Regions from separate parts of the Janthinobacterium sp. C22 genome, predicted to be linked through region 2. Evidence: riboswitches for the same ligand, from Rfam matches in the RefSeq annotation. Region 2 holds a riboswitch; the other holds the start of a gene.
What was found. Region 2 has a riboswitch for thiamine pyrophosphate ahead of thiC (phosphomethylpyrimidine synthase ThiC). Riboswitches for the same ligand answer to the same signal wherever they lie in the genome.

Region 1: it holds a riboswitch for thiamine pyrophosphate, as region 2 does, so the genes downstream of both, ACRHIG_RS12665 (TonB-dependent siderophore receptor) here and thiC (phosphomethylpyrimidine synthase ThiC) in region 2, are expected to answer to the same signal.

The regions. Positions count from the first base shown of each region.
Region 1 covers NZ_CP193659.1:2,733,407-2,749,155, forward strand. Annotated here, with positions in the region: gene ACRHIG_RS12640 (TetR/AcrR family transcriptional regulator) at 1-153, opposite strand, end outside; gene ACRHIG_RS12645 (DUF2867 domain-containing protein) at 221-739, shown strand; gene pnuC (nicotinamide riboside transporter PnuC) at 826-1,437, shown strand; gene ACRHIG_RS12655 (AAA family ATPase) at 1,434-1,973, shown strand; gene ACRHIG_RS12660 (alpha/beta hydrolase family protein) at 1,970-4,066, opposite strand; gene ACRHIG_RS12665 (TonB-dependent siderophore receptor) at 4,079-6,226, opposite strand; TPP riboswitch at 6,313-6,410, opposite strand; gene ACRHIG_RS12670 (iron-containing alcohol dehydrogenase) at 6,477-7,634, opposite strand; gene ACRHIG_RS12675 (ferritin family protein) at 7,777-8,082, shown strand; gene ACRHIG_RS12680 (Imm26 family immunity protein) at 8,176-8,655, shown strand; gene ACRHIG_RS12685 (sensor histidine kinase) at 8,898-10,256, opposite strand; gene ompR (osmolarity response regulator transcription factor OmpR) at 10,270-10,971, opposite strand; gene ACRHIG_RS12695 (hypothetical protein) at 11,298-11,624, shown strand; gene ACRHIG_RS12700 (flagellar assembly protein A) at 11,785-13,644, shown strand; gene arfB (alternative ribosome rescue aminoacyl-tRNA hydrolase ArfB) at 13,648-14,046, opposite strand; gene ACRHIG_RS12710 (chemotaxis protein CheW) at 14,243-14,725, shown strand; gene ACRHIG_RS12715 (ATP-binding cassette domain-containing protein) at 14,765-15,749, opposite strand, start outside.
Region 2 covers NZ_CP193659.1:6,440,641-6,456,389, forward strand. Annotated here, with positions in the region: gene thiE (thiamine phosphate synthase) at 1-495, opposite strand, end outside; gene thiD (bifunctional hydroxymethylpyrimidine kinase/phosphomethylpyrimidine kinase) at 505-1,269, opposite strand; gene ACRHIG_RS30245 (thiazole synthase) at 1,269-2,063, opposite strand; gene thiS (sulfur carrier protein ThiS) at 2,089-2,292, opposite strand; gene thiC (phosphomethylpyrimidine synthase ThiC) at 2,313-4,226, opposite strand; TPP riboswitch at 4,306-4,421, opposite strand; gene ACRHIG_RS30260 (hypothetical protein) at 4,530-4,784, opposite strand; gene ACRHIG_RS30265 (response regulator) at 4,823-5,629, opposite strand; partial or broken gene ACRHIG_RS30270 (hybrid sensor histidine kinase/response regulator) at 5,658-7,564, opposite strand; gene ACRHIG_RS30275 (Crp/Fnr family transcriptional regulator) at 7,612-8,352, opposite strand; gene ACRHIG_RS30280 (hypothetical protein) at 8,588-8,782, shown strand; gene ACRHIG_RS30285 (putative bifunctional diguanylate cyclase/phosphodiesterase) at 8,785-10,683, shown strand; gene ACRHIG_RS30290 (porin) at 10,691-11,731, opposite strand; gene ACRHIG_RS30295 (valine--tRNA ligase) at 12,236-15,043, shown strand; gene ACRHIG_RS30300 (DUF2147 domain-containing protein) at 15,157-15,624, shown strand.

The DNA.
Region 1 (15,749 bases), 3.0 Mb from region 2:
GTGGCGGTACACGGCGGCGGCCGAGACGCCCACCGTGCGCGCCAGTTCGCGCAGCGACAGGGCGGCGTCGTGCTGCTGCGCCAGTTGCGCGATGACGGTGGCGACCAGGGTGTCGCGCAAGTTGCCGTGATGATAGGTGCTCGTTGTTGTCATTCTATGTTATCGCTGTTCACATTGTCGTGTATGATGGGCATGTTATCACTGAAAACATGGAGAGCACATGCATGAGATGAACATTGCCGTCCGCACCGTGGACTTGCCGCCCGGCGCCAGCATCGCCCCCTTGTATCCCGGCAGCAACCTGGCCGATGCGTACGCCGTCGACTTGCCGACGGCGCAGGCGCGCCAGATGGACATGCAGAGCCTGGCGCGCCAGCTGTTGGGCAGGCAGCCGGGCTGGGCGCGCAAGCTGATGGTGCTGCGCGACGCCATCGTGGCGCGTTTCGGCATCCGGACGGCAAAACAGATGGAAGCGCGGCCCGGCAAGCGCATCGGCATCTTCCGCATCTATGCCGTCAGCGACGACGAGATCATCCTGGGCGAGGACGACAGCCACCTGGACTTCCGTCTGTCCGTGCTGCGCAACCGCGACGCTGGCCGCCATGGCAGCGTGACCGTCTCCAGCGTCGTGCATTGCCACAACTGGGTGGGACGCGCCTACATCCTGCTGATCCGCCCGTTTCACAAGCTGATCGTGCGGCATTCGCTGGCGCGCGCGGCCAGGGCAGGCTTCGCCTGAGGCGGGGAGGGGGCGGACGGCAAGGGCAATCTTGCTTATTCATGGCCGGTATTGCATACTGCACCACCAGCCTCATCACGATTCCCATGAACGATACGCTTCTCCTGCTGGGTTTTGCCACCACGCCGCTTGAACTGATTTCCTTTGTCCTGGCATTGACAACCGTTGCGCTGAACATCCGCCAGAATCACTGGGCGTGGCTGTTCGCCATCATTTCCTCGGCCGCCTATGGTTTCGTGTTTTTCGAGTCGCGCCTGTATGGCGACATGGCCCTGCAGCTGTTGTTCATCAGCGTCTCATTCTGGGGCTGGTACCAGTGGCTGCATCCGGCCAGCGGCGGCAAGACCCTGCCCGTCACGCGCCTCGATGGCCGCGGCTGGCTGGCCTGCGCCGCGGGCTGGCTGGTGGGTTTCCTGCTCATCGCCTGGCTGCTGACGACGACGGACACGGACGTGCCCCATGCGGATGGTTTCCTCACGGCAGGCAGCCTGGTAGGACAATTCCTGTTGTCGCGCAAGAAGCTGGAAAACTGGATCGCCTGGATCATCGTCGACGTGCTGTATGTGTGGCTGTATGTGCACAAGGGCCTGACCCTGACGGCCGTGCTGTACGCCTTCTTCGTGGTGATGGCCGTTATCGGCTTGCTGGCGTGGAAGAAGTCGGCGCCCGCCGCGCCCGGCGCGATGGTCCTCAAGTGACGGGCCGCTGCGTGCGCGTGGCCATTCTGGGCGCGGAATCGTCGGGCAAGTCGACCCTGGCGGCGGCCCTGGCCGAGCGCTACGGCACCGTCTGGGTGCCCGAGTATTTACGTGAGTTCGTCGCCACGCAGGGCAGGGTGCCTGTGGCGGAAGACCAGTATGGGATTGCGCGTACGCAAGTTGAACGCGAAGACGCGGCCGCCGCGCAAGCCCGTCACTTCCTGTTCTGCGACACGACGCCCTTGATGACGCTGGTCTACAGCCGCCATTATTTCAATGGCGCCGATGCGCAACTGGCGGCGCTGGCCGCCGGCCATCAATACCACGCGACCATCGTGACTGCCCCCGACAGCCCCTGGACGCCAGACGGTTTGCAGCGCGAATCGGAAGCCGTGCGCCAGCTGATCTACCGCTATCTGCTCGACGAGCTGGACGCGCGCGGCATCGCCTACCTGCTGGTCAACGGTCCACTCGCGCAGCGCTTGAAGCAGGTTGACGGCTGGATGGCGGGGGCTGCGGCAGTCCTGCAGCGTTAAGGCCTGCCAATATGCTGGTGCAGGAATGCTTCCAGTTTCCGATACATCGCGGTGGCGTTGCGCGTCTTGTAAAAGCCATGCCCCTCGTCTTCCACCATCATCCATTCGGGCGCGTTATTGGCGGCAATCAGCGCCTTGCGCATCAGCTCGGCCTGCACGGGCGGCGTGGTCTCATCCTTGTCGCCATGGATGAGCAACACCGGCACCTTGATCCGCTGCGCTTGCTGGCTCGGTGAAATGGCATCGAGTTCGCGTGTATCCTCGCCCAGATAGTCCTGGAACTCGCGCCGCACATACTTGAGGCGGCGCGTCATGGGGGCGTCCTGCAGCAGCTTCAGTTCATACGCGCCGGCATAGCCAATCGCGCATTTGAAGGCGCCAGGCGCACGGACAGGCAGCATCATGGCCACATACGCGCCGAAGCTGGCGCCATACGAACAGACGCGACTGGCATCGACTTCACCCTGCGCCAGTACGGCCGCGAGGCCGTCGAGGATGTCATCCTGGATCAGCGTACCCCATTGGCGATAGCCGGCGCGCCGGAACCGCTGGCCGCGACCATCGGAGCCACGGTAATTTACCTGCAGCACCGCATAGCCGCGGCTGGCAAGGAATTGGGCGTCGCTATCGAAATACCAGGTGTCGGCGATGCCGTGCGGGCCGCCATGGGGCATCACCACCAGAGGCAGCTTGACGCCGGGAGCATGCTTCGGCATGGTCAGGTAGCCATGCAGGTCCAGTCCGTCACGTGCCTTGAAGGCAATCGGCCGGCGCGGGGCCATCTGTTCCGGATCGATGTCGGCCATGGTCGCATACAGCAGGTCGGCCTTGTTGCTGGCTTTGTGATACAGGTAATAGCTGCCCGGATCGCGGTCGTTGGAAACGGCAAACAGCAAGGTGGCGCCATCGTCCGTGAAATTGATGAACTGGACATGATCGTCCGGAAACGAGGCGCTCAATTGCTGGTGCAGTCTGGCGCTATCGCTGGCAGGATCGACGTACACGGTGCGTGGCCTGCCGATGTCGATGACGACGGCAAATGGCGTGTCGTCGGGCGCCAGCATGGCAGTTCTGACGTCGCCGACGGCATCCTGCGCCAGGACAGTTTGTTTGCCGCTGGCAAGTTCTTGACGTATCAGCGAATACGGGCCGTTATCGTTGTTCTGAAAGGCGAAAAACGCGCTGTCGTCCGGCGTGAACTGGAATGGAATGAAATTCCTGCCTTTTTGCATCGTATGCAGACGCCATTCGCTGCTGGCATCGTCATAGCGATACAAGATGGGAGTGAGCTCGTCGTTCCAGCCATAGGCAAAACGTGGCACCTGATTATTCTGCAAGATGTAACTCAGCCGCGGCGCAGCAATATTGGCGATCAGCTTGCGCACGCCCTGTTTGCTGTCCACGTCATACAGCATCGAGCGGTCGCGATCCCAGTCCTGGGCGGACAGAAAGACATGGCCCGTGCGCGGCCGGGGAATGGTATTGATATAGGCGTAGCCATAATCATCCTGATACTGTCCGCGGCTTGATGAGCGAAACATTTCATAGCCATACAAATATTCCTGCTTGTTGCCGTCGAGGTCAAAGGCGAGGATTTCTCCCGTCGACATGGGCTTTTCGAGGGAGCCTTGTTCCTCGCCCTTGCGCATGACGAGGCGCCGGTTGTTCAGCCAGAAGTAGCTCATCGGCACTTCAAAGATACGCAGGCGCAGCGTGCCGACCAGTTGCATCTCGGGCAGGCTGTAGATCCCGATGGTGGGAACCATGCGTTCACCCTGGGGAACTTGCACCGTCACGGCCAAATGCTTGCCATCTGGCGAAAGCCGCAGCTTACTGACGGCATCGCGCTTGGTGAAGTGTTCGATGGGGATGAGTCGCTCTGCCGACCAGGCAGCGCTGGCAGCCAAAGTCGGGAACAGGACGGCGACGAGTAAGGGCAAGGCGCGTGGCAATGTAGGCATCGGCAAGGGTGGGTAGTTGCAAATAATGATATTTATTGTAGCAATAAAATCAATTCCTATTAGGAAATATTTCCAGCTTCCTCGCCATCCTCGCCGTCGTCCCCGTGCCAGGTCTCTTGCGCCCTGGATCAATCTTTACAGGAATTAAAAATCGAACTGCGCCGACACCTTGAAGGTGCGGCTGGCGCCCGGGTACAGGTAGCCGTCGGACTCCGGCGTCACATCGCGCCAGTAGAACTTGTCGGCTACGTTGTTGACGGCGGCGCGCAGCACGGCGCGCGTGCCGGCGATGCGCGTGGCGTAAGCGGCGCCCAGGTTGAACACGTGGTACGACGGCACGAAGGTCGTGTTGTTGTACTCAAACGCTTTCTTGCCCGCATATTCCCAGCTGCCATTCACGCTCAGGCCCGCCACCTGTTGCACGGCATAGTCCGCATGCACGGCCGCCTTGAAGGCGGGCACGTTGGGCACGCGCTTGCCGTCGAGGTCCGCATTGCCCGTGCCTGACTGCTGGCTGTTCAGGGCCGTCACGGAAGCGCCCAGGCTCAGGTTGGACGATGCCTTGCCCTGGGCCGACAATTCCAGGCCCCGGTGCTGGGCCTGGCCTTCGCGCACGAAGTAGCCGGCCGTATTCTGGAATTCCAGGCCCTTGCGGATCTGGAACAGGCTGGCCGCCAGCATGAAGTCCGGCGTCACATCCATCTTGGCGCCCAATTCGATCTGCTTCGAGCGGCTCGGCGACAGCTCTTCGTTGGCATTCATCGCCTTGCGGTCGGCCGTGCCGCCATGTTCCATGCCCTGCGAATAGGCCGCATACACGGACACATTGTCGAGCGGAGTGTAGACGAGCGAGACGTTCGGCAGCAGGAAGTCATGCTTGGCGCGGATTTCCGTGTCGGCCTTCAGCACGTACTGGTAGCCGTCGACATTGATATGGCGCAAGCCGCCATGCAGTTTCCAGTTCGGCGCCAGGCTGACGATATCCTGCACGAAGACGGAGTTTTCCGTATCCTTGCGCACCAGGCGCACGGGACCCGTGACGCCGGGCGACGTGCCGACGATCTGCGGCTGGTAGATGTTGCTCACGCCCACCCAGTCGTACACGTACAGGCCGGCGCGGTCCTTGCGGCGGAAGGTCGAGACGCCGGCCGTGAAGTCATGGCGCAGGGAGCCGGTGGCGAACTTGCCCTGGATCATGGCTTGCGCGCTCAGCGGTTTTTTCGTCTCGCCCAGGCTGCGGTAGTCATACACGTCGTAATCGCCATTGCCGCAGAAGCCGGGGTACAGGTCCTGTCCGCTGCAGCCGTACGGGAAGGCCGTGTAGTCGTCGCGCTTGAACGAGTGCTGGTTTGCCGACAGGGTGGCGTGCCAGTCGTCATTGAAGGCGTACTGGAAGCGCAGGCCGATATTGCTGGTGACGGTTTCCACGGGGCGCGTCCACGGCTGCAGGTTGAGCATGGCGTCGGCGCTGATGCCGGTCGGTAAGGTTTTATTGTTCAGCAGCTGGAAGCCGGGCGCCGTGGCCTGCGCCTTGTCCTGGTAGTCGGCGTCCAGTTGCAGCAGGGCTTGCGGCGAAATCTGCCAGTCGAAGGCGCCGGAAATGAATTTGCGGTTGCCGTCCGCGCCCTTGATGTAGGAGCGCAGGCGTTCGGCCGCCACATTGACCCGGTAGCCGAAGCGCGTGTCTTCCAGGCGTCCGCCCAGGTCGACGGCGCCGTACAAGGTGCCCCGTTCGCGCGTTTCCACGGTCACCGTGCGCAGCGGCGCGGCGGTGGGGCGCTTGACGATGAAGTCGATCACGCCGCCCGGCGCGGCCACGCCCGCCTGCAAGCCGGCCAGGCCTTTCAGCACTTCGATGCGTTCCTTGTTTTCCAGCGGAATTTGCGTGTCGCCAGGAATGGCCACGCCATCCTTGCGGTAGCTGGAATTGTTGTCGAGCTTGAAGCCGCGGATCGTAAACTGTTCCGCATAACCGACGGCGTTGTAGGCATCGTTGATGCTGGCGTCGAGCTTGACGGCATCGCTGAGATTGCGGATTTGCAAGTCCTGCATGTCTTTTTGCGAAATGACGGTGACGGACGCGGGCGTCTGCAGCAGCGGCGCGTCGGAAAAGCCACCCACGGAGGCGCGCTTGGCGGCCGGCGCCTTGCTGGCCGTGACGACGACTTCGGCCATGCTTTGCGCCTGCGGGTCGGCGGCTTCGGTGGTGTCATTCGCGGCGAAGGCAGGCGCGGCAAACGCGTGCAGGATGGCCAGTGTCAGGACGGAAACAGATAAATTCGGTGTGGACATAGATTGCTCGTGGTTCAAGCCGGCTCTGGGAAAGAGCACGGCAGGCTGCTTGTTCGGCTGGCGCCAACGCAGGAGCTATCAAAGGAGGGAGGTACTTTGCGCTTTCCTTCGCTGGCATTATCCAGATCAGGTACGAAGGGTATCTCTCACCCGGATGACTGCTCCAGGACCCCTAGCGAACTGACAGCTTAGCATGAAGCACGGCCGGCTGTCCCCCTGGCCGACCGTTTTACAACAGTGTGGCGCGAATCTATAAACTGAGTTCCAGCACCTTGCGGCTGACGGCCGGCGTCACTTCGCGCTGTTCGCCCAGCGCCGTCATGCCATGCGCTTCCAGGGCGGACACGACGGCGTCCACGCTGGCATGGTTCAGGCCGTAATCGGCCAGGCGCGTCTTGACGCCCATGTGGCGGAAGAAAAATTCCGTGCGCGCGATGGCCGCCTCGATGCGGCCATCCTCGTCGCCGCCATCGAGGCCCCACACGCGGGCCGCGTATTGCAGCAGCTTGGCGCGCTTGGCCTGTTTGCGCACGCGCAGCATGCTGGGCAGGATGATGGCCAGGGTTTGTGCATGATCGAGCTCGTACAAGGCCGTCAATTCGTGGCCGATGGCATGCGTGGACCAGTCCTGCGGCACGCCCACGCCGATCAGGCCGTTCAAGGCCAGGGTGGCGCTCCACATCACGTTGGCGCGCACGTCGTAGTCGTCCGGGTGCGACAGGGCTTTCGGGCCTTCCTCGATCAGGGTCAATAAAATGCCTTCGGCGAAGCGGTCCTGCACGGACGCGTTCACGGGATAGGTCAGGTACTGCTCCATCACATGCGCAAACGCATCGACGACGCCATTGCCCACCTGGCGCAGCGGCAAGGTGAACGTCTTCGACGGATCCAGCACGGAAAATTTCGGATACACCTTGCGGCTCATGAACGAGCGCTTTTCCTGCGTGGCCTTGCGCGTGATCACGGCCGAGCCGTTCATTTCGGAACCCGTGGCCGGCAAGGTGAGCACCGTGCCGAAGGGCAGGGCGGCCTCGACGATCTTGCCGCCCTTCGCCAGGATGTCCCACGCTACGCCCTCGTGCAGGGCGGCGGCGGCGATGAACTTGGTGCCGTCGACCACGGAGCCGCCGCCGACGGCCAGCAGGAAATCGATGCGCTCGCTTTTCACCATGGCCACGGCCTGCATCAGGGTTTCATAGCTGGGATTGGGTTCGATGCCGGCAAATTCCAGCACCGTGTGGCCGGCCAGCGCCGCCCTGACTTCATCGTAGACGCCGTTCTGCTTGATGCTGCCGCCGCCGTAGGTCATCAGGACCCGCGCCTGCGGCGGGATCAGGCCGGCGATGGCGGCGATCTGGCCCTGGCCGAAGAGGATTTGCGTCGGATTGTAAAAGTCGAAATTGAACATGGGGCTCCCGCTGCCGAGGTGTAGGCTGTTGCTGAGCCATGATTATGGCCGAACGGGTGAAATCGTGTCGTGGACGCTTGAGCTTTTCGCCCGCGCGGTGGAGAATGCAGCCGATGTCACCACCACGCGAAAAGGAATGCGCATGACCACCGTCCCACTGGAAGAATCCGGCTTGCCGGCCACCGCGCTCGACATGCACCGCGCCATCGGCGCCGCCATCGCCGCGCTGCAGGCGCTGGACTTGAACAGCCAGCGCTTCGAGGCGTGCACCGACCCCGAACTGCGCCGCGTGCTGGCCCACGCGGGCGACACCAGCCGCAAGGAAGCGGCCATGCTGCTCGAATGGATGCGCCGCCGCGACGCGCGCCTCGATACGGCCATGAAGGAGGCGCTGTTCAAGGCGGGCCCGATTGTTGCCCAGTATCACTATGACGAGAAAATATTGTAACTATCGGTTTGTTGTTGTGGCGTACCATGCGCCACATGGCCTTTGCTTCGCGTAGACTGTGCCCCGAACACGATTTTGGGGGAGTCTGCAGAAATGAAATCATTACCATACCGAGAAGGCAGCTGGTTTGCCGTGCCTTTGCCGGGCGGCGGTTATGCCGTCGGCGTGGTGGCGCGTACGGCGCCTGCCGGGCGCATCATGCTGGCGTATATGTTCGGACCACGACGCGATGTCTTGCCGACACTCGATGAACTGGAAGGCTTGCGGCCGGAACAGGCCGTGCGCCGCCTGCGCACGGGCGACATGGCCCTGCTCAACGAGCGCTGGCCCCTGCTGGGCGACAGCCGCCACTGGAACCGCGACGACTGGCCCATGCCGGCGTTTATCCGCCGCAATGAATCCTTGCAGCGCGCCTGGCGCGCCAGCTATGCGGACGCCGATCCGGCCAAGCTGGACCGCGAGGAATCGATCCCCTTCGACACGCCGGGCATGGAAAGCGATTCCCTGTATGGCTACGGGGCGACGGAATTGTTGATGAGCAAATTGCTGGTGCAGGAGCAGGCGTCGGCCTGATGGCAGTCGGGCGGCGTTGGCGTTGGATTAGCATGGCGATGCCGTGCTAATCCAACCTAAATAAATCACACCGCCGGCAAACTGATCTGAAACGCCAGTAGGTGCCGGAGCCTGCATCGGGCGGCGTAGGTCGGATTAGCGAGGCCTTGCCTCGCGTAATCCGGCCACATTGTTGGCCAAGGCCGCTGGTGGTGTCGGCTTACGCGCTTTGCGCTAAGCCGACCTACACCGACCAGCGCCGCTTATGCCGCCGGCAAGCTGATCTGAAACGCCAGGCCGCCGCCTTCGCGGTTGCGCACCTGTAATTCGGCGCCGTGGCGCAGCAGCACGCGGTCGACGATGGCCAGGCCCAGGCCTGCGCCGTTGGCCTGCCCGCGCGCCGTGTCGAGGCGGGTGAACGGCTTCATCAGCTGCTCGATCTTTTCCGCCGGCACGCCCGTGCCGTGGTCCTGTACTTCGATGATGACCTTTTTCGCGCCGTGGCTGGTGCGCACGTGGCAGGCGATGTCGATTTCCGTCACGTCGCTGCCCGGCGTCTTGCCATAGCGGCGCGCATTCTCGATCAGGTTGTTCAGCACGCGGCGCAAGTCGGTGGGGTTGCCCATCGCATGCGCGCCGTCGGCGATGCTGGCGTTGAGCTTCACGTCCGGCAGGCGCATCGCTTCGCGCGTCATGTCGTGGAGCAAACCGCTCAGATCGACGTCGGTAAAGCTCGACGCTTCCGTCGGCTTGGCGTAATCGAGGAACTGGCCGATGATGGCGTCCATCTGCCCGATATCGGACTGGATGCCTTCGCGCGCCTCGTCCGACAGGTTGGCCATTTCCACTTCCAGCTGCATGCGCGCCAGCGGCGTGCGCAAGTCGTGCGAAATGCCGGCCAAAATCACGGCGCGGTCCGATTCCACCTGTTTGAGATCATCGACCATCTGGTTGAAGCTGCGGTTCGCCTCGATGATTTCGATCGGGCCCTTTTCCGGCAGCGGCGCCGGCTGCTTGCCCTTGGCGATGTCGCGCGCGGCCGCCGTCAGGCGCGACAGCGGCAGATTGATCAGGCTGGAAATGATGGCCGCGCCCAGCAGGGACAGCAGCGATACCAGGCTGGCCCAGCCCAGCCACTGGAAGCCCGTGAGGCCGCGCAGGCGCTCGCGGTCCAGCATCAGCCAGTATTCGTCGTCGTCGATCTTGAAGCTGACCCAGAAGCCCGCCACGCCGTTGACGCGCGCGGAAAAGCGCGTGTCCTTGCCCAGCTTGGCCTTTACCAGCGCCTCGATCTCGGGCATCAGGTAATTGTCGGGCGGCGGCTCGATGCGGTCGTCCTCTTCCAGCGAGAAGATGCGGATGCCTTCGTTGCTGACGAGGTCGAACAGCAGCTCGCGGCGCAGCTCGGGCGCCGAGTGCGTCAGGGCCGCATGCGTGATGGTGACGACGGAAATGATCTGGGCGGAAATCTGCTGCGCCTGCGGTTCGCGCTGGATGACGGAAATCATGCCGATCCAGGTGATCATGCTGACCGTGGTCAAGGTGCCGAGCAGCAAAAAGGTGCGCCAGAACAGGCCGCTTTTCAGCCGCGCCAGGCTGATATCGGGAACAAGCTTCATCATGCCTCGCCAGCGATCAGCGCGGCTGTCCGTCCGGGATGAAGACGTAGCCAAGGCCCCACACGGTCTGGATGAACAGCGGGCTCGACGGATCGGGTTCGATCAGTTTACGCAGGCGCGAAATCTGCACGTCCAGGCTGCGGTCGAACACTTCGTATTCGCGTCCGCGCGCCAGTTCCATCAGTTTCTCGCGCGACAGCGGCTGGCGCGCATGGCGGGCAAACACTTTCAGCACGGAAAATTCGCCCGTGGTCAGCGGCACCGTTTCGCCATTCTTTTTCAAGGTGCGCGTACCCAGGTCCAGCACGAAGTCGCCGAATTCGAAGGTTTGCGGCGTTTCCGACGGCGCGCCCGGGATTTCATCGGGACCCTTGCGGCGCAGCACGGCACCGATGCGGGCCACCAGCTCGCGCGGGTTGAACGGCTTCGGCAGGTAATCGTCGGCACCCATTTCCAGGCCCACGATGCGGTCCACGTCCTCGCCCTTGGCCGTCAGCATGATGATCGGCGTCTGGTCGCCCGCGCCGCGCAGGCGGCGGCAGATCGACAGGCCGTCTTCGCCGGGCAGCATCAGGTCGAGCACCAGCAGGTCGTAGCGTTCGCGCAGCCACAGCTTGTTCATGGCCGTCGCGCTCTCTGCCGTGAAGACATTGAAACCCTGTTCGGTCAGGTAGCGCCGCAGCAGGTCGCGCAGGCGCACATCGTCATCGACCACCATGATCTTTGCCTGGTGGCCGTGGATCGATTGCGTTGTTGTATTGCTGCCGGTAGTGGAGGTTGTGGTCATTTAGGGTGTCGTGTTATCTTATATTAGTTGCTATAGTAACGCCTCGCGCGGCGTCGGCAAGGGGCTGTGGCGACCCATTACAAAGTGTTACAAACTTTACCCAATTACTCTTACTGCACCGTGTAAAGCATCATACACTGGGGCCACAGTGGAAATCAGCTTTAAGTTTATACGGCATTGCGGAAGAGGAACTCAATGAATATCTTTACTAAAAAATTCACGCCGCTCCCAGCGCAGCTATCGCCGCACGTACGACTGTGCTGTCCGCATTTGCCGTTTGTTCCGTGTTGGCCGCCAGCCTGGCGCTGGCGCAAAACCAGCCGCCGCCACGCCGTGACGACCAGCAGCAAATGCAGGCCCAGCGGTACGAACAGGTACAGCGCAGCAATAGCAATGATACGCGACTGCGCGAACAGCGTGACGCACGCAGTTTCGACACGCGCGCCGAAGAGCAGCGCCGTGCCAACGAAGGCGCCGACGCTTCGCGCCGCACGGGCCGCATGACGCCCGACGAGCGCCGCGACCTGCGCCGCCAGATCAACGAAGTGGGCCAGGACATCTATTCGAATCCGCCGCGCCGCTAGGCATCGCACACCTCATCCGACAGGGCCATCTCGCAAGACATGGCCCTGTCTGCATTTGGCCCTCAACATTGTTGTCCAGCCAGGCACAGCGCCACGCCCCGTGATATTGTTATAGTGCAATAAGACAATTCTCTGAATCTGTTGCTGGGGGAGGCAAGTGGTGAGCGACGACGACACGCCCGTTCCTGATGCGGCGCCCGCAGGCAGCCTGCCGCATGGCCTCGTCCAGCGCGGCGAGGGCGTGTGTCTCGACCTGTCGCTGGCGCCGGCGCAGTTGCGCGCCGCCGTCGACCAGCTGTTCCAGTCGGGGCAGCTGCTGGCCGGACTCGATTACGGTTTGTTCCTGCTGACCCTGTTCCATGCCCCCACGCCCCGCGCCGCGCCCAAGGGCGACGCCTTGCTGCGCATCGCCGCCCGCGTGGCGCCATTCCCGCCCCAGCGCCGCGCGCTGTATAAACAGGTCAAGATCCGCGGCGACAGCGCCGAGTTTTACTTTGAAGCATTGCTTCCTGACGCGGATGGCCAGGTGCCGGCGCGCCGCGAATTCGACGAGCTGGTGGCCGACCTGTGGGGCAAGGGCGTACGCTACGGCATCGATAGCGCGGCCGTGCGCGCCATGCTCGGCAGCGGCAAGGCCGAGCGCATCACGGTGGCGCGGGCGCTGGCGCCGCAGCCGGGGCGCGACGCCCAGCTGGTCGAGGTATCGCAAGGCATCCACCGCGACGACGCGCCGCGCGAACGTCCCGATGGCCGGCTCGACCTGCTCAGCTTCAAGAACCGCTTTCCGCAAGTGAAAAAACATGCGCGCCTGCTGCGTTTGCTGCCATCGTTCCCCGGCTTGCCCGGCTACGACCTGGCCGGCACGGCGCTGCCGCCGCCCGCGCCGCTGGAACTGGACCTGGCGGCGGTGGCCGGCGTGGGCACGGCGGTCGAGCGCTTCAGCGATGGCGATTTCGTCGTGGCCACGCAGGATGGCTACGTGAATGTCGATGAGCACGGCAAGATTTCCATCGAAAACAAGATCGTCAGCCGCGAAGGCGTCAGCAGCCGCACCACGGGCAACCTCAAGCTGCGCGCCGCCTACGAGGAATATGGCGAAGTGCAGGAGCAGCGCCAGCTCGACGGCAGCGACATCACCATCCATGGCGATGTGTACGGCCATCTGCACTCGCATGGCGGATTAATATGGCTACAGCGCAATCTGGTGGGCGGCACGGCGTTCAACGAGCATGGCGACGTGCGCGTCGAGGGCGTCGCTTCCGGTTCCGTGCTGCAGGCGCTCAGCGGCGAAGTGCACGTGAAGCGCGCGGAAAGCTGCGTCATCGCCGGCACGCGCGTGGTGATCGACAGCGCCAGCAATTGCGAAATTATCGCCGACGAGGTCGTCATCGAACTGGCCGAAGGCTGCGCCGTGGCGGCGCGCACCATCCGCATCGGCAGCGCCGGCCCGCGCAAGCAGGTGGAGATGCTGCTGTTCCCGCTGGTGCCCGACTTGAGCGCCCTGGAGCAAAAGATGGCGGAAAGCCTGGCGAAGGCCGCGCAACACCAGCAGATGCGGCACAAGCGCCAGCAGGAAATCGACGCCATCGCGCAATTGCCCGAGGTGCGCAACTATCTGACCCTGGCAGGCCAACTGCGGCGCGGCGAATTGCAGCTGCAGCCAGCGCAACAGCTGCAATACGACAAGCTGGCCACGCGCATCGCCCCCGTCCTGAAAGAGGTGGCGCGGCTGCGCGTGGAAGTCAAACAGTCGGAAATCCTGCACGCGCAGATGCTGGCCCTGGTGGAACAATTGCGCCAGGAGCGGCAGGCGACGGCTGGCCAGTCGCGCTGCACCCTGGGCCTGGTCGATGGCGAGACGACGGTACGCGCCCTGGTCGTGCCGCCCGGACCGGCCAAGGTCTACGACCGGCCGCCGAAGGAGATCAAGGCCTTGCTGCGCAGCGCCACGCCGGCCACGCTGCCCGTGTTTGCGGACAGCACGGGCAGCCTGGACTGGACGTATGCGCCGCCGCCCTAGCGTTTAATCCGTGACCTTGCCGCGCGACTGCTTGAGGACGCTGTGCGTGCTCTTGCTGTCGAGGCGGCGCCGCTGCGAGCTGCGCGTGGGCTTGGTGGCGCGGCGCACGGCGGGCAGGAAGGTCACGCTGTCGATGATTTCCTGCAAGCGCCGCAAGGCTTCTTCCTTGTTCTGCTCCTGGCTGCGCGACTGCTGCGCCTTGAGGACCAGCACGCCATCCTTGCTGATGCGGCTGTCGCGCAGGGCCAGCAGCCGTTCCTTGTACGCTTCCGGCAGCGACGAGGCGGCGATGGGAAAGCGCAAATGGATGGCGCTGGACACCTTGTTGACGTTTTGCCCGCCCGGGCCCTGGGCGCGGATGGCGGAAAATTCAACTTCAGCGGGATTGACGAGGTGTTGCATGGCCTGCCTGTGGAGAAGCGATGTGGGTATTGTAAGGGAAGTTGGCTGCGCCGGCGCAAGGCCGGGACGGCCAGCCAATGATGCCTTCCTGGAAAGTTGATGTTTCTCAACGCCGCCTGTGGCGATGCTGGTTAGCATGGGGCCAACGTTGCGCCACTGCGCATCCTGGCAGCGCTTACCGGATGAAAGGAACACCATGCAGCCGACGACCACGCCTGGCGCCACAACCGCGCAATGCCTGACGCAGTACTTGAGCTTTCGGCTGGGCGGCCTGGAATACGGCCTCGACTACCGCTGCGTGCGGGAATTGCGTCCGCTCAAGGAGCTCGACCGCTTTTCCTCGGAAGGGGAAGTGCTGCACAGCGTGGCCGTCTCGCGCGGCGTGATCATCCCCATCGTCGACATGCGCGCCGCGTTCGGCAGCGCCCACGGCGCGCCCGACCCGGCCACCGACGTGATCATCCTGCAGCTGAGCAATGGCGTGATGGGCATGGTGGTCGACGGCGTCACCGACATCGTCAGCCTGGCGCCCGGCGACATCGCCGCCGTGCCCGGCCTGGGCGAGGCGGAGGCCGACTATCTGCTGGGCCTGGGCACGGTGGCGGGCCGCCGCCTGATTCTCGTCGACATCGACCGCCTGATGGCCATCCGCAGCCCCAGTCCCATGCAGGTAGCCTGAAAAAAGACGACCCGGAGGTCGTCTTTTGTCGCTGCTTGATTAACCGAGTTTTTCCAGCTGATCCTGCAGATCGAGCCATTCCGCTTCCAGCTGCGCCAGGTCCTTGGTGAAGAAGGTCTGGTCGGCCAGCAATTGCTTCAGCTTGGCCTTGTTGGCGGCGTCATAGATGGTCGGCTCGCCCAGCTTGGCATCGGTTTCCGCCTTTTGCGCGTTGCGCTTGGCGATCTGCTCTTCCTGACGCTTGATCTTGTTCTCGATCGGCTTGCGCAGGGCGGCCGTTTTCTGGCGTTCCTCCGCTTCCTTGCGCTTGTCGCGCACGGGCGCGGCAGGGGCGGCGGCCGGCGCGGGTACGGACGACGTTACCGGGAAATCGGTCTTGTTGGCCTTGCCGGCGGCCGGCAGCACATCGGTACCCTTGCCCAGCTTGGTCTTGAAGAGCCAGTCCTTGTAGTCGTCCAGGTCGCCGTCGAACGGCTGCAGCTTGCCGTCGGCGACGATGATGAATTCGTCGGTGGTGGCGCGCAGCAAATGGCGATCATGGGACACGACGACCAGGGTGCCTTCGAACTGCGCCAGCGCTTCCGTCAGCGCTTCGCGCGTTTCCAGATCCAGATGGTTGGTCGGTTCATCGAGCAGCAGCAGGTTCGGACGCTGCCAGACGATCAGGGCCAGCGCCAGGCGGGCTTTTTCGCCGCCCGAGAACGGGGCGATGGAAGCGGTGACCATGTTGCCGGGGAAGTTGAAGCCGCCCAGGAAGTTGCGCAATTCCTGCTCGCGCACGGTCGGCGCGATTTTGGCCAGATGCCACAGCGGCGATTCGTCGTGGCGCAGCATTTCCACCTGGTGCTGGGCGAAGTAGCCGATGTTCAGGCCCTTGCCCATGGTGGCGTCGCCCGTCAGCGGCATCAGTTCGCCGGCGATGGTCTTGATCAGGGTCGATTTGCCGGCGCCGTTCTGGCCCAGCAAGCCGATACGCTGGCCGATCTGCAGCGAAAACTTGATGCCGTTGACGATGGTTTTATGC
Region 2 (15,749 bases):
CTCCGGCGTCATGCCGCCGATCACCACGCACGGCAAGGCGATCTCGCGCTTGGCCTGCAGCACGATATCCAAGGGCGTGGTCACCGGATACTTTTTCACCAGCGAGGGATAAAAACCGCCGAAGGCCACATAGCTGGCGCCGCCCGCCTCAGCCGTCCGTGCCAGGGCCATGTCGCCATAGCAGGAAGCGCCGACGATCTTGTCCTTGCCCAGGCGCGCGCGCGCCTGCGCCACGGACGCGTCCGTGCCGCCCACGTGCACGCCATCCGCGTCGAGCTCTTCGCACAGTTCGATAAAATCGTTGATGATGAAGGGCACGCCATACTTGCGGGCCAGGGCCAGCAAGGCGCCCGCCTGCTCGCGCCGCTGCTGCGCGTCGGCGCTCTTGTGGCGATATTGCAGCAGGGCCACGCCTGCCTGCAAGGCTTGCTCGCTCACGTCGAGCAGGCGGTCGGTGTCGTCCCAGTTCGGGGTAACCAGATACAGTCCACGCATGATATTTCCTTATTGAATGAATCGTTGCGGCATGAGTTGACCTGGCGCAATCGCATACGCGCCGGCCAAGGCCGCATGACAATAGCTTTGCGCCAGATCCAGCGCTTCAGGCAGCGCCTGTCCCAGCGCCAGATGCGCCGCGATGGCCGAGGCCAGGGTGCAGCCGCTGCCGTGAAACTCGCCGGGCAGGCGCGGCCAGCGCCATTCGCGCTCCCCACCGACGCTATCGAACCAGCGGTTGACGACCGTCTCGCCCTCGCCATGGCCGCCCGTCACCAGCACGTGCTGGCAGCCTTGCGCAAGCAAGTTTTCCTCGCCGCCGAAGGCCGCCGCTTCCGGCCCGTTCGGTACGATCACGGTCGTCACCGGCAGCAAGGGCGCCAGCGCCAGCACGGCATCGTCCCGGCTGAGCACGTCGCCATGGCCGCTGGCCAGCACGGGATCGAGCACCACGGGCAAGCTTGGGCGGGCCAGCAGCAATTGCGCGATCAGCTGCGCAATGACGGTCGCATTCGCGGCGCTGCCGGGAATGCCGATCTTCACGGCATCGATGGCGATCTTGTCGATCAGCGCCAGCGCCTGCCGGCGCAGCAGCTCCGGCGCCACCGGCTCGACAGCAAACACGCGGTCATTGTCCTGCACCGTCAGCGCCGTAATCACGGGCAAGGCATGCGCGCCCTGCGCCGCAATCGCGACAATATCGGCGGCGATGCCGGCCCCGCCCGACGGGTCGACGCCGGCAAACACGAGCACGGTGCGGTGCATCGGCACCATCACGCCAGGCGGCCCGCCATCGGCGACGATGGGGAAGCGGCGAATTTGCGCGGCATGCGTCCCGCCAGGAACGCTTCGCGCCCGGCCCGCACGGCCAGCTTCATGGCGCGCGCCATGCGCACGGGGTCGCGCGCACCGGCAATGGCCGTATTCATCAGCACGCCATCGCAGCCGAGTTCCATGGCAATGGCTGCATCCGACGCCGTGCCCACGCCCGCGTCCACCAGCACGGGCACCTTCGCCTGGTCGATGATCAAGGACAAATTCCACGGATTCAGGATGCCCATGCCCGAGCCGATCAGGGACGCCAGCGGCATGACGGCCACGCAGCCGATGTCTTCCAGAATCTTCGCCTGGATGGGGTCATCGCTGCAGTAGACCATCACGTCAAAGCCATCCTTGACCAGCGCCTCGGCCGCGATCAGGGTTTCCGGCATGTGCGGGAACAGGGTCTTTTCATCGCCCAGCACTTCCAGCTTGACCAGGTTGCGCCCGCCCAGCAGCTCGCGCGCCAGCTGCAGGGTGTACACGGCATCTTTCGCGTTGTAGCAGCCGGCCGTGTTCGGCAGTATCGTGTACTGGTCGGGCGGCACGAAGTCAAGCAGGCTAGGCGCATTCGGGTCCTGGCCAATGTTGACCCGGCGAATCGCCACCGTGATGATCTGCGCCTCGGCAGCGTCCGTCGCTTCGCGCGTCTGCGGCAAATCCTTGTACTTGCCGCTGCCCACCAGCAAGCGCGATTGGTATTGTTTGCCTGCGATGGTCAGCAGGTCGTCATGTGTTGCGGTAATCATGTGCTTTTCCTTGTCTATTCTCAACTTAGCCGCCGCCGATGGCGCGCACGATCTCTACTTGGTCTTGCGTTTGCAAGACCTGTCCCGGCCACGCCTTGCGCGGCACGACGTTGCGGTTGACGGCCAGCGCCAGCGCCTGGTTTTCCAGCGACAGCGCGGCGATCAATTGATCGAGTGTCTGCCCGGGCGGCACCTGGTGCGGCGCGCCGTTGAGCGTGATGGATATCAATGCAGGCATCACGCTCTCCTTCAGACCTTGCGGTACAGCTCGGCGCCGTTCTTGATGAACTCGATGGCCTTGATTTCCATGCCCTGCTGGAGCGCCTTGTCTTCCGCGATGCCCATGCCGGCCGCGTATTCGCGCACTTCCTGCGTGATCTTCATCGAACAGAAGTGGGGGCCGCACATGGAGCAGAAATGCGCCACCTTGGCCGAATCCTTGGGCAAGGTTTCATCGTGGAATTCGCGCGCCTTGTCCGGGTCCAGGCCGATGTTGAACTGGTCGTCCCAGCGGAATTCGAAGCGGGCTTTCGACAGGGCATTGTCGCGGATCTGTGCGCCCGGATGGCCTTTCGCCAGGTCGGCCGCATGCGCCGCAATCTTGTAGGTGATGATGCCATCCTTGACGTCCGCCTTGTTGGGCAAGCCCAGGTGCTCCTTCGGCGTCACGTAGCACAGCATGGCCGTGCCGTACCAGCCGATCATGGCCGCGCCGATGCCGGACGTGATGTGGTCGTAACCGGGCGCGATGTCGGTCGTCAATGGCCCCAACGTGTAGAACGGCGCTTCGCCGCACTGCTCCAATTGCAAGTCCATGTTTTCTTTAATGAGTTGCATGGGCACGTGGCCCGGGCCTTCGATCATCACCTGCACATCGTGTTTCCAGGCAACCTGCGTCAGCTCGCCCAGGGTCTTCAGTTCGCCCAGCTGCGCTTCGTCGTTGGCGTCGTAGATGGAGCCGGGGCGCAAGCCGTCGCCCAGCGAGAACGACACGTCGTACGCCTTCATGATTTCGCAAATCTCTTCGAAATGCGTGTACAGGAACGATTCCTGGTGGTGCGCCAAACACCATTTGGCCATGATGGAGCCGCCGCGCGAGACGATGCCCGTCAGGCGCTTGGCCGTCATCGGCACGTAGCGCAGCAGCACGCCCGCGTGGATGGTGAAGTAATCGACGCCCTGCTCGGCCTGCTCGATGAGGGTGTCGCGGAAGATTTCCCACGTCAGATCTTCGGCCTTGCCGTTGACCTTTTCCAGCGCCTGGTAAATCGGCACGGTGCCGATGGGCACGGGGCTGTTGCGCACGATCCATTCGCGCGTCTCGTGGATGTGTTTACCCGTGGACAGATCCATGACGTTGTCGCCGCCCCAGCGGATGGCCCAGGTCATCTTTTCCACTTCCTCGCCGATCGACGAGGTGACGGCGGAATTGCCGATGTTTGCGTTGATTTTCACCAGGAAATTGCGGCCGATGATCATCGGTTCGACTTCCGGATGGTTGATGTTGGCGGGAATGATGGCGCGGCCGCGGGCGATTTCCTCGCGCACGAATTCCGGCGTGATTTCCGCCGGGATGCTGGCGCCGAAGGACTGGCCCGGATGCTGGCGGCCCATCAGGTCGGCCAGGCGCTCGCCCATGGGGCCGGAAGCTTTCAGTTCGCGCAAATACTCCTGGCGGCGCATGTTTTCGCGGATGGCGACGAATTCCATTTCCGGCGTGATGATGCCTTGGCGCGCGTAATGCATCTGCGTGACGTTCTTGCCGGCGATGGCGCGGCGCGGCTTGCGGTGCAGATTGAAACGCAGCTCGGCCAGCTTCGGGTCCGCCAGGCGGGCGATGCCGTAGTCGGAGGTGGGGCCGGGCAATTCTTCCGTGTCGGCACGCTCCATGATCCACGGCAGGCGCGGCGTGTCGAGGCCGGAGCGGATGTCGATCTGCACGTCCGGATCCGTGTAGGGGCCGGAGGTGTCGTACACGTAGATCGGCGGATTCTTTTCGCCGCCGAACGACGCTTCCGTGTCGGACTGGCTGATTTCGCGCATGGGCACGCGGATGTCGGGGCGGCTGCCTTCGACGTAGATCTTGCGCGAATTGGGCAGCGGCGCGATGGCGGCTTCGTCGACCGTGGCGGTGGCGGAGAGGAATTTCGGGTTGGCGTTCATTTTGGCTCCTTGGCTAGACTATTTTTAAGCCTGGAGCCAGCTAAGGAGGTTCGGAATTACGCACGCGGAAAGGCGGGGTGCGTTCATCCTAAAGCTTCCCTTCGCTGGCATTATCCAGATCAGGTTCGGAGGGTATTTCTCACCCGCGCTTGCACTGTGTTTTCACAGCGAAAGGCAGGACCCCTAGCGTTTGCCGCCTTGCGGCAGCGAGCCAATTATACGCGGTTCGCGCCGCGTGGCCAGATGATTTCTTGCCGGTGTCGTGTTTGCGCATCTGCTGCAATGCAGCAGACGGCGTCACGCTTATTTCTTCTTGCCCCAGCGCCAGGCGGTCGGTTCGCCCTTCAGCTGGCAGATGAAAATGAGCACGGCGACGATGGCCACTTCATACACGATATAGCCGACGAGCATGGTTTGCGGCGGGAACAGGAAGGCGCCGCAGGCGAACAGCGCCAGCGCGGCCAGGAACACCAGCCAGCCCTGCCAGGTGATGGGCAAGCCCCAGCCCCAGCCATAGGTCTTGGCGGGGAACCAGTAGGAGGGAGATTTGTCAGTCATGATTTTTCCTGGTCAATATCAATACCGCCAAGTATAAATCACGCTCCCCGCAAGCGCTCCGTGACATCGAGGCCGATGCCGCGGTAGCCGATGAAGCGGCTGCCATTGTCGAACATCGGTTCGCCGCTGACTTGCAGATACTGCGTGCTTCCGTCGAGGTTGGTGCGGCTGTAGATGAAATCGAGGAACGGTTCGCGCGCGGCGATCTTGGCGTCGAGCAAGGCGCGCTCGGTGGCGTTCCAGCGCTGCGGCTCTTCCTCGCTGCCGATGCCCAGCATTTCAGCCACGGGGCCGGAAAAGCGCGTCAAATTGCCCTGCGCATCTTGCTCCCAGTACCAGTCGGACGACAGTTCCGTGAAGCGCTGGAAGCGCGCTTCGCTTTCGCGCAGCTCCGCCGTGCGATCTTCCACCATCTGTTCCAGCGACTTGTTGTATTCGGCCAGCTTCTGGTACAGCAAGCGCACTTCCAGCATGTTGTGGATGCGCGTCTTGACTTCCACCAGGTCGAAGGGCTTGCTGACGAAATCCTTGGCGCCCGCCTGCAGGGCGCGCAGCTTGTGGCCGGGCTGGGCCGTGATCACCAGCACGGGCAGGTAGCTGCCCGCCTCGATGTCGCGCAAACCTTCCATGACTTCGAAGCCATCCATTTCCGGCATCTGCAGGTCGAGCAGGATCAGGTCGTAGCGGTGCTGCTGGTGCAGCGCGCGCACGGCTTGCGGGTCCATCGTGGAGGTGATGCGCGTGTAGCCGGCATTGCGCAGCACCTGTTCCAGCAGCATGACGTTGGCCTCCTGGTCATCGACGATGAGGATGCTGGCGTTCAGGATCTCGGTGGCTTGAAGCATGGCGGTATTCCTAAAATTGAGTGCTGAATCAGCGTATTGCGTGAGTGTCGTCGGCCAGGCCGTGCGCGGCTGCATGGTGCAGGGCCACGTCGAGCGCGTCCATGAATTCGACGACCTTGATCGGCTTGGTCAGATAGCGGAAGAAGCCCGCTTGCAAGCCTTTTTCGATGTCGCGCGGCACGGCGTTGGCCGACAGGGCCATGACGGGAATGTGGCGGGTGAGGGGATCATCATGCAGGATGTGCAGCGCGCCGTAGCCGCTGATGCCGGGCAGGTTGATATCCATCAGGATCACGTCCGGCTGGTAGGTGCGCGCCAGGTCGATGCCCAGGTGCGCATCGATGGCCGTCAGCAGTTTCAAGTCGCTGCGGCGGGCGATCAATTGCTCGACCAGCGCCAGGTTGGCGGGATTGTCTTCCACGTACAGCAAGGTGCGCAGGCTTTCCTGCGGTTCCTGCACCTGCGGCAGCGCATCGCCGTCGCCCAGCACCAGTGCCGGCGCGCTGCTGGCGGCCAGCTCGAACCAGAACGTGGTGCCCACGCCGACGGCGCTGTCGACGCCGATGGTGCCGCCCATCAATTCGACCAGTTGCTTGGTGACGACGAGGCCGATGCCCGTGCCCTCTTCCGTGCTGTTTTCCTGTCCCAGGCGATTAAACGGCTGGAACAGCTGCGCCACCTGGGCCGCGTCGAGGCCGGCGCCGCTGTCGCGCACGCTCACGCGCACGCGTTCGCCATGCCCGCTGCATTCGACGGTGACGGCGCCGCCGCCCTGGTTGTATTTGATGGCGTTCGACAGCAGGTTGATCATCACCTGTTTTACGCGCGTGCGGTCCGCATGCACATAGAAAGCCTTGCCGCAGCGGGGAAAATGCATGCGGATGCCGCGCTTTTCCGCCTGCGGCGCGATCATGGCCTGGCAATCCTGCAGCACGTCGAGCAGCGACATCGCTTCCTGCGACAGCGTGACCTTGCCCGATTCGATCATGGCCAGGTCGAGAATTTCATTGATCAAGCGCAACAGGTACCAGCCGCCCTTGAGGATTTGCTCGATCGAGCGCTGCTGCGGCGGGCTCGGCGGCGGCACGTCGGACGCCATCAGCTGGGCGAAACCCAGCACGGCGTTCAAGGGCGTGCGCAATTCATGGCTCATGCTCGACAGGAATTCGGACTTGGCGCGGTTGGCCTTTTCCGCCACCAGGCGCGCCTTCTTCAGCTCGGCATTGTTGGTTTCGACCAGCGAGCGCGTATCGCCTGCTGTTCGCGCAGGCGCTGGTCCAGCAGCGCCTGTTCCGCCTCGACCTGCTTGCGCACCGTGTTGTCGGTGCCGATCAGCAGATAACCGATGACCTTGCTCTGCGCGTCGCGCAGGGCCGTCACGGAGACGATGGCGGGGAAGCGGCTGCCATCCTTGCGGATGTAGGTCAGCTCATAGATGTCTTCGATGCCGCGCGTGGCCTTGAACACGAGCGCTTCCACGCCCGGCGTGATGACGGTGTCGAGCTCGGCGCTGAGGGCGGCCGCGCGGGTGACGATTTCTTGCGCGTCGGAAATACCGGCCGGCGTCAGCTTGTCCACCACATCGCTGGCTTCATAGCCGAGCATGCGTTCGGCGCCCACGTTGAATATCTGGATCACGCCCTGCGCATCGGTGGCGATGCACGAGAAGTTGGCGCTGTTGAAAATCGCATCCTGCAAGGCACCCGCCTTGAGCAGCTGGCGCGGCAGGCTGGCCGACACCGTGCGCCGGTACAGCGCCACCAGCATCAGCAACAACAGGCATACCAGGGCCTCGATCAGGATCGCCGCATCAAAAGGCGGCGCGCGCCAGGCCAGCACGCCGATGACCACCAATACGATGGCGCTGAACGCGAACGCCAATGCCATGGGCCAGCGCGACGGGGCGCGGTTAGGGTTATTTTCAACTGAGTGCATGGGTAGCCTGGGCTATGACAACAATAAAAGAGAGGGAAATGCGGCGCCTAGCGGCCTTGGCGCTGGCGCACGTCCGACAGCAGGCGCGTAAATTCCTTCTTGACGACGCCATAGCATTCGCACACCTGGCCTTCGAGGCCGGCGCGGTCCTGCACCGTGATATGGCCGCGCCGGTAACTGATGAGGCCGCGCGCTTGCAATCGCCCCGCCGCTTCCGTCACGCCTTCGCGGCGCACGCCCAGCATGTTGGCGATCAGTTCCTGCGTCATGGTCAGCTCGCGGTTCGGCAGGCGGTCCATGGTCAGCAGCAGCCAGCGGCACAGCTGCTGCTCCACCGTATGGTGGCGGTTGCACACGGCCGTTTGCGACATTTGCGTGATCAGGGCTTGCGTGTAGCGCAGCAGCAAACGCATGACGGGGCCGGCGCGGTCGAATTCTTCCATCAGCAGATGGGCCTTGAGCCGGTAGCCGACGCCGCCCGTCTGCACGACGGCACGGCTCGGCGTCGAGTTACCGCCCATGAACAGCGACACGCCCACGATGCCCTCGTTGCCGACGCCGGCAATTTCGGACGAACCGCCGTTTTCCAGCAGGTAATGGATGGAAACGATGGCCGTGGTGGGAAAATACACGTGCTGCAGCTTGTCGCCCGAGTCGTAGATCACGTCGCCCAGCAGCATGGAGACTTGCTCCAGATGGGGAGCCAGGCGCGCGAAATCGGCGTCGAGCATGGCGGCGAGCAAATGGTTTTGATTCGGGTTGTGCAGCTGGGCATGCGGACTCGACATGGGCAGTTTTCCTGGTTTCCAGTCGTCAGCTAGGGGGAGATGAAAGGCGTCCGAACGAGGGTCGCCATGGTGTGCAGCGTAACACACTGCTTGCACGGTGGCCCGACTATATTTCTTGTTGGCATCAACGTCCGTTCGGTACCGAACGGACCCTGCGGCGCCTGCCGCCCTACAGTCAGTCACTGCCCGGCCTGCCTGATCATGGATCGGCACCGGCGCCGCCACGGGACTCATCATGCAATCATTCTTCAAGCGCATCTCCATCTCCGTCTCCACCTCGGCCCTGATCACCCTGGCGGTCGGCCTGGGTCTGACGGCGCTGTGCTACGTCTCGGCGCGCCAGATCGAAGGGGAAAGCGCTCGGCTCCTGCTGCAGTACCACGCCAGCGGCCACACGCTGGGCGCTGCCCTTTGCCGGCCAAGGGTATGACCTTGGATGCCAACCATCGCGGCTCGCTGTACGTGTTGCTGGGTGGAATGTTGTCGAGCCTGCTGGCCACGGCGTATGTATACCAGCTGGTGTCGCGCAATTCCGTGATTGCCCGCATCACGGGCGAACGCACGGCGGCCTTGCAGTTTGCCAATTTGCGCCTGTCCGAGGACATCGCCGCGCGCATGCGCAATGAAAAGTCGCTGCGCTTGCGCGAACGCATCATCGAAGTCTCGGCCAACGCCATCATCCTGTGCAGCGCCGACGCGCCCGGCTACCTGATCGAATACGTCAATCCCGCCTTCGAACGCATCACCGGCTATGCCGCCGGCGAGGTCATCGGCCAGCGCCTGGAAGACTTGCAGGGGCCGGAGCACGCACGCCAGGACATGCATGCGATCAGCGTGGCCTTGAGCGAACAGCGCGAAGGCAAGGCCATCGTGCGCAATTTCCGCAAGGACGGCAGCACCTATTGGAGCGAGCTGTTCGTCGCGCCCGTGCGCGACGATGGCGATGGCCCCGTCAGCCACTTTGTCGTGGCGCAATACGACATCAGCACCGTCATGCGCTTCGAGCAGGAACTGGAATTCCAGTCGCGCCACGATATCCTCACTGGCCTGGCCAACCGTCTATTGCTGCGCGAGCGGCTGGAACAGGCGATGGCCGTGGCGCGCCGCAGCACCCTGCCCCTGTGGGTGGTCTTCATCGACCTCGACCGTTTCAAGTTCGTCAACGACACCCTGGGCCACGACGCGGGCGACACCCTGCTGAAACTGATCGCCGACCGCCTGCGCGCCGCCACGCGCGAAGTCGACACGGTGGCGCGCCTGGGCGGCGACGAATTCGTCTTGCTGCTGCCGCAACACGCCAACAGCGACCCGGGCCAGCTCATCCTGCAGCGCGTGCTGGACGCCGTGGCCCAGCCGCTGCTGGTGGGCGGCCATGAATTCTTTCTCACGTGCAGCATGGGCGTGGCCAGCTATCCCGACGATGGCGACAGCGCGGAAACCCTGATCAAGCATGCCGACATCGCCATGTACCGTGCCAAGGAACAAGGCCGCAACCACTGGCAAAGCTACGCGCCGGCCATGAATGCCGACATGCTGGCCCGGCTGGGTCTGGAAAGCGAGTTGCGCCATGCGCTCGAGCGTGGCCAGTTCCACCTCGTGTACCAGCCGCAGGTGGAGCTCGACAGCGGCAAGATCGTCGGCATGGAAGCGCTGCTGCGCTGGCGCCACCCCACCCTGGGCGCCATCGCGCCCGGCGAATTCATCCACCTGGCCGAGGAAATGGGCTTGATCGTGCCCATCGGCGCCTGGGTGCTGCAGACGGCGTGCGCGCAAGCGCGGGCGTGGCAACGGGCGGGACTGGGCGGCTTGCGCCTGGCCGTCAATTTGTCTGCGCGGCAATTCCGGCAAAGCGGCTTGCTGCAATCGGTGCGGGAAATATTGGCCGTGACGGGTCTGGAAGCGCGTTTCCTCGAGCTGGAACTGACGGAAAGCATGATGATGCAGGATGTGGAACAGGCGATCGTCACCATGGGCAAGCTCAAGGCGCTGGGCTTGCAGCTGTCGATCGACGACTTCGGCACCGGTTATTCGAGCCTGGCGCACCTGCGCCGCTTCCCCATCGACGTATTAAAAATCGACAAATCCTTCGTCAGCGACCTCACGCACAGCGACGACGACGCGGCCATCGTGCAAGCCATCATCGCGCTGGCGCACAGCCTGCGCCTGGACGTCATCGCCGAAGGCGTGGAAACGGCGCAGCAGCTGGCCTTCCTGCGCCAGCACGGCTGCGACCAGATGCAGGGCTATCTGTTCAGCCGTCCGCTGGCCGCGCCCGCGTTCGAGGAATTATTACGCCAAGGCAGCATGTTGCCTGCCCTGGCGATGGTTTGAGCAGGCGTTAAAACGCGTGGCGCAAGCCGATGTTGAACGCGCGGTTGCCCGTGCCCACTTCCGTGGCGTTGCCCACCATGTAGGCGGCGTCGTTGCGGTTGCGGATATGCGCGCAGGCAACATATACCTTGCTGCGCTTGGACAAGGCGTACGTGGCGCCGATGGCCAGCTGCTGCGCATCGCGGTTGGCGCTATCGCGGTCATCCTTGCGCACATACGAGGCCAGCAAGGTCGTCGCACCGAGCGGCACGGACACGCCGACGATGGCGTCGCGGCTGTCGCTCGACTGGGCCGGCGCCTGGGCCGCGCCATATGGGTTTTCCGCGAAGAACATGCTGCTGCCGTCGCCCGTGTTGCGGCCATAGCCGGCAAACGCCGTGGCCACGCCGAAGTTGTAGTTGCCGGCCAGGATAGTGTTGTTCACGTTGGCCTTGCCCGGCTCGCCGGCACGGCTCTGGCGCGCCAGGCGCAAGGTCAACGGACCGTTGACATAGCCCAGGGCCAGGCCCAGCGAGCGCTGATCCGCCGCCACACCCGTGTGTTCGCCGGCGCCATACATGACGGTGGCCGTCACGCCGCGCAGCTCGGGCGAGGTGTAGCGCACGGTATTGTCGATGCGCGTGGCCGAATAGCCTGCCAGGTTGGTCGCCGCGCCGGCCAGGCCGCCCTCGAACGGATCGGCCACGTCGGTCAGCGCCTGGCTTTGCAGATTGTACTGGCGGCCCACGGTCAGCATCCCCAGCGGGCTGTTGAGGCCGACAAAGGCCTGGCGGCCGAACAATTGCCCCGCCTGGTCCGAGCGGCCCGTGTCGCTCAGGACGCCCGCTTCCAGGGTGAACACGGCTTGCCAGCCGTCGCCCAGCGACTCCGTGCCGCGCAGCCCCAGGCGCGAACCGGCCGAGACGCCGCTGGTGAGCTTGCTGACGCCGCCTTCCTGCACCAGGCCCGCGTCCATCAGGCCATATACTTCAACGGACGACTGGGCGTGGGCGGCGGGCATGGCGCCCAGGGTGGTGGCAAGGCCGGCAACGATGGCGATTTTTTTCATGATGATTTCCTTGTAAAAGCGAAACCAGGAAAGCGGCGGCCACGGCAAGGCCGCAGGCGGCAAGGCGCCAAGCGGGGTGTGCCGTATCAAAAGACGACGCGCCGGACAACAGATCCTGGCTAAGCTGTGGCGGCGCGGCCCATAGAGACGATGGCGCGCGGTGGTCCGCCGTGAATGGTGCACCGCTGGCGGTGCGCGTGGCTCAGGCGCCCGGCCCGCAGGGGACGCGCTGAAAGTGGCTGGCATCGCTGATGCGCTGGCCGTGAGACGCGGACGAGTGCTGGATATGAAACTTTAATGCAACCGCGTCTGCTGGCGCCGTCCGCAAGGATGGGGCAGGAGGCGCCGAGGCCGGCATTATAACATCGGCAGCACGCTTATCTCCGTTCTGTTGCGGCCAAACGGCCCGCAAAGCCGCCAAAACACTGAAAAAGACCGCTTGCCACGCTGCAGGCGTTGCCGCGTCATCTATAATGGTTCCTTTTGCCAATCACACGCCAAATCATGGAATTAGCCAAGTCTTTCGAGCCCGCCGACATTGAACAATTCTGGCGCACCGAGTGGGAACAGCGCGGTTACTTTACCGCCACCCTCGATGCCGGAAAACCTTCCTTCAGCATCCAGTTGCCGCCGCCGAACGTCACCGGCACCCTGCACATGGGCCATGCGTTCAACCAGACCATCATGGATGGCCTGACCCGCTACCACCGCATGCTGGGCCACAACACGGCCTGGATACCCGGCACCGACCACGCGGGCATCGCCACGCAAATCGTCGTGCAACGCCAGCTGGACGCGCAAAAGATTTCGCGCCATGACCTGGGCCGCGAGAAATTCGTGGAAAAAGTGTGGGAATGGAAAGAAAAATCCGGTTCCATCATCACCGGGCAGATGCGCCGTCTGGGCGCCTCGGCCGACTGGCAGCGCGAATACTTCACGATGGATGAACCGCGCTCGAAAGTCGTCACCGACGTCTTCGTGCGCCTGTTCGAGCAAGGCCTGATCTACCGCGGCAAGCGCCTGGTCAACTGGGACCCCGTGCTGGGCACGGCCGTATCCGACCTGGAAGTGGTGTCCGAGGAAGAAGACGGCTCCATGTGGTACATCCAATACCCGCTGGCCGACGGCAGCGGTTTCCTGACGGTAGCCACCACGCGTCCTGAAACCATGCTGGGCGACGTGGCCGTGGCCGTCGATCCGACGGACGAGCGCTACACGGCGCTGGTGGGCAAGATGCTGAAATTGCCGCTGACGGACCGCGAAATCCCCATCATCGCCGACGAATACGTCGACAAGGAATTCGGCACCGGCTGCGTGAAGATCACCCCCGCGCACGACATGAACGATTACGCCGTGGGCCAGCGCCACAAACTGGCGCAGATCGTCATCCTGACCCTGGACGCGAAGATCACCGACGACGCGCCGGAAGCGTATCGCGGCATGGACCGCTTCGCCGCGCGCAAGCAGATCGTCGCCGACCTCGACGCGCAAGGCTTGCTGGAACAGGTCAAGCCGCATAAATTGATGGTGCCGCGCGGCGACCGCACGGGCGTCGTCATCGAGCCGATGCTGACGGACCAGTGGTTCGTCGCCATGAGCAAACCGGCCCCGGAAGGCACCTTCTTCCCAGGCAAATCGATCGCGGAAACGGCGCTGGACAAGGTCGCCAATGGCGAAATCAAGTTCGTGCCGGAAAACTGGAGCACCACCTACAACCAGTGGCTCAACAACATCCAGGACTGGTGCATCTCGCGCCAGCTGTGGTGGGGCCATCAAATCCCGGCCTGGTACGACGACGCGGGCAATATCTTTGTTGCGAAAACGCAAGCCGAAGCGGAAGCCAAGGCCCTGGCCGCCGGCAGCACGGGTCCCTTGAAGCGCGACGACGACGTGCTCGACACGTGGTTCTCGTCCGCCCTGGTGCCGTTCTCGACCATGGGTTGGCCTGAAGAAACTCCGGACATGAAGGCCTTCCTGCCGTCGTCCGTGCTGGTGACGGGTTTCGACATCATCTTCTTCTGGGTCGCGCGCATGGTCATGATGACGGCGCACTTCACGGGCAAGGTGCCGTTTGAAACCGTCTACGTACACGGCCTGGTGCGCGATTCGACGGGACAGAAGATGTCCAAGTCGAAGGGCAACACCCTGGACCCGATCGACCTGATCGACGGCATCGACCTGGAAGGCTTGATCGTCAAGCGCACCACGGGCCTGATGAACCCGCGCGACGCGGAAAAGATCACCAAGGCGACGCGCAAGGAATTCCCGGAAGGCATTTCTGCCTACGGCACGGACGCCGTGCGCTTCACCATGGCCAGCTATGCCTCCCTGGGCCGCAACATCAATTTCGACCTGGGCCGCTGCGAAGGCTACCGCAACTTCTGCAACAAGATGTGGAACGCCACCCGTTTCGTCATGATGAATACGGAAGGCAAGGATTGCACCCCGAACGATGTTGATCTGTCGCAAGCGGACAAGTGGATTATTTCCCTGCTGCAAAAAGCGGAACTGGACGTGGCCAAGGGCTTCGAAGACTTCCGTTTCGACAACATCGCCGCCACCATCTACAAGTTCGTCTGGGACGAGTATTGCGACTGGTACCTGGAAGTAGCCAAGGTGCAAGTGCAGCAGGGTACGGAAGGCCAGCAGCGCGCCACCCGCCACACCCTGCTGCGCGTGCTGGAAGTGGTGCTGCGCCTGGCCCACCCGATCATCCCCTTCGTCACGGAAGCGCTGTGGCAGACGGTGGCGCCGCTGGCCGGCAAGACCCTGAAAGCTGAGGGTGATTCGATCATGATGCAGCAGTATCCGATCGCTGACACCAGCAAGATCGACGAGTCGGCCGAAGCGTGGATGCAGCAGCTGAAAGCCTTGACGGACGCGACGCGCAACCTGCGCGGCGAAATGCAGATCTCGCCTTCCGTGCGCGTGCCGCTGATCGTCGAAGCGGGCAATGCCAGCGAGAAAGAAGCGCTGGCCTCGTACGCACCGTACATCCAGTCGCTGGGCAAGCTGGCCGACGTGCAGATCGTCGACGCGCTGCCGGACTCGCCAGCGGCCGTTGCCATCGTCGGCACCACCAAGCTGATGCTGAAAGTGGAAATCGACGTGGCCGCCGAACGCGAGCGCCTGGGCAAGGAAATCGCCCGTATCGACGCAGAAATTGCCAAAGTAAATAGCAAATTAGGTAATGAAAGCTTCGTCGCGCGTGCCCCGGCCGCCATCGTTGCGCAAGAAAACGAGCGTTTGCTCAGTTTTTCGGCGACAATTGAAAAACTGCGCGAACAGTTTGCTAAACTAGCCAGCGCATAAGGCAGGTTTGGAAGGATTGCGCGGCGTCATCCGTGACGCCGCGCAGTACCGCTGGTCTTGCCTTGGTATATAACTGTTCGTGACCCGATCAAAAAAACCATTGGAGACTGGCAATGCATAAGATATTCAAAGCAAGCGTCACAGCAAGCATCATGATGGCCGCCCTGGCCATCGCCGGCAGCGCCACCGCGCGCGACGATAACCACACGCCCGTGGGCACGTGGAAAACCATCGACGACGCCAGCGGCAAGCCGAAATCCCTCGTCGTCATCACGGAAAGCAACGGCGTCTTGCAAGGCAAGATCGAGAAGCTGTTCCGCGGCCCGGACGAAGACCAGAACCCCAAGTGCGACAAGTGCACGGGCGCGAAAAAAGACCAGCCCATCGTCGGCCTGGTGATCCTGTCCGGCCTGAAATATGACGGCAAGGAATGGACGGGCGGCGAAATCACTGACCCGGCCAATGGCAAGACCTACAAGAGCAAGGCCGAGCTGACGGAAGGCGGCACCAAGCTGCAAGTGCGCGGCTATATCGGCGTGCCGATGTTTGGCCGCTCGCAGACGTGGGTGCGCGAAGACTAAGCAACGCCCCCTGCCCGACCGAAGCCGGCCTCGCGCCGGCTTTTTTGCGTCCGCAAGCCCTCGCTGCTGTTGTTTTCCAGGCCGAATCGCTCCCTTTTGAACCTATCTGCAAGCGCCATCAGCCT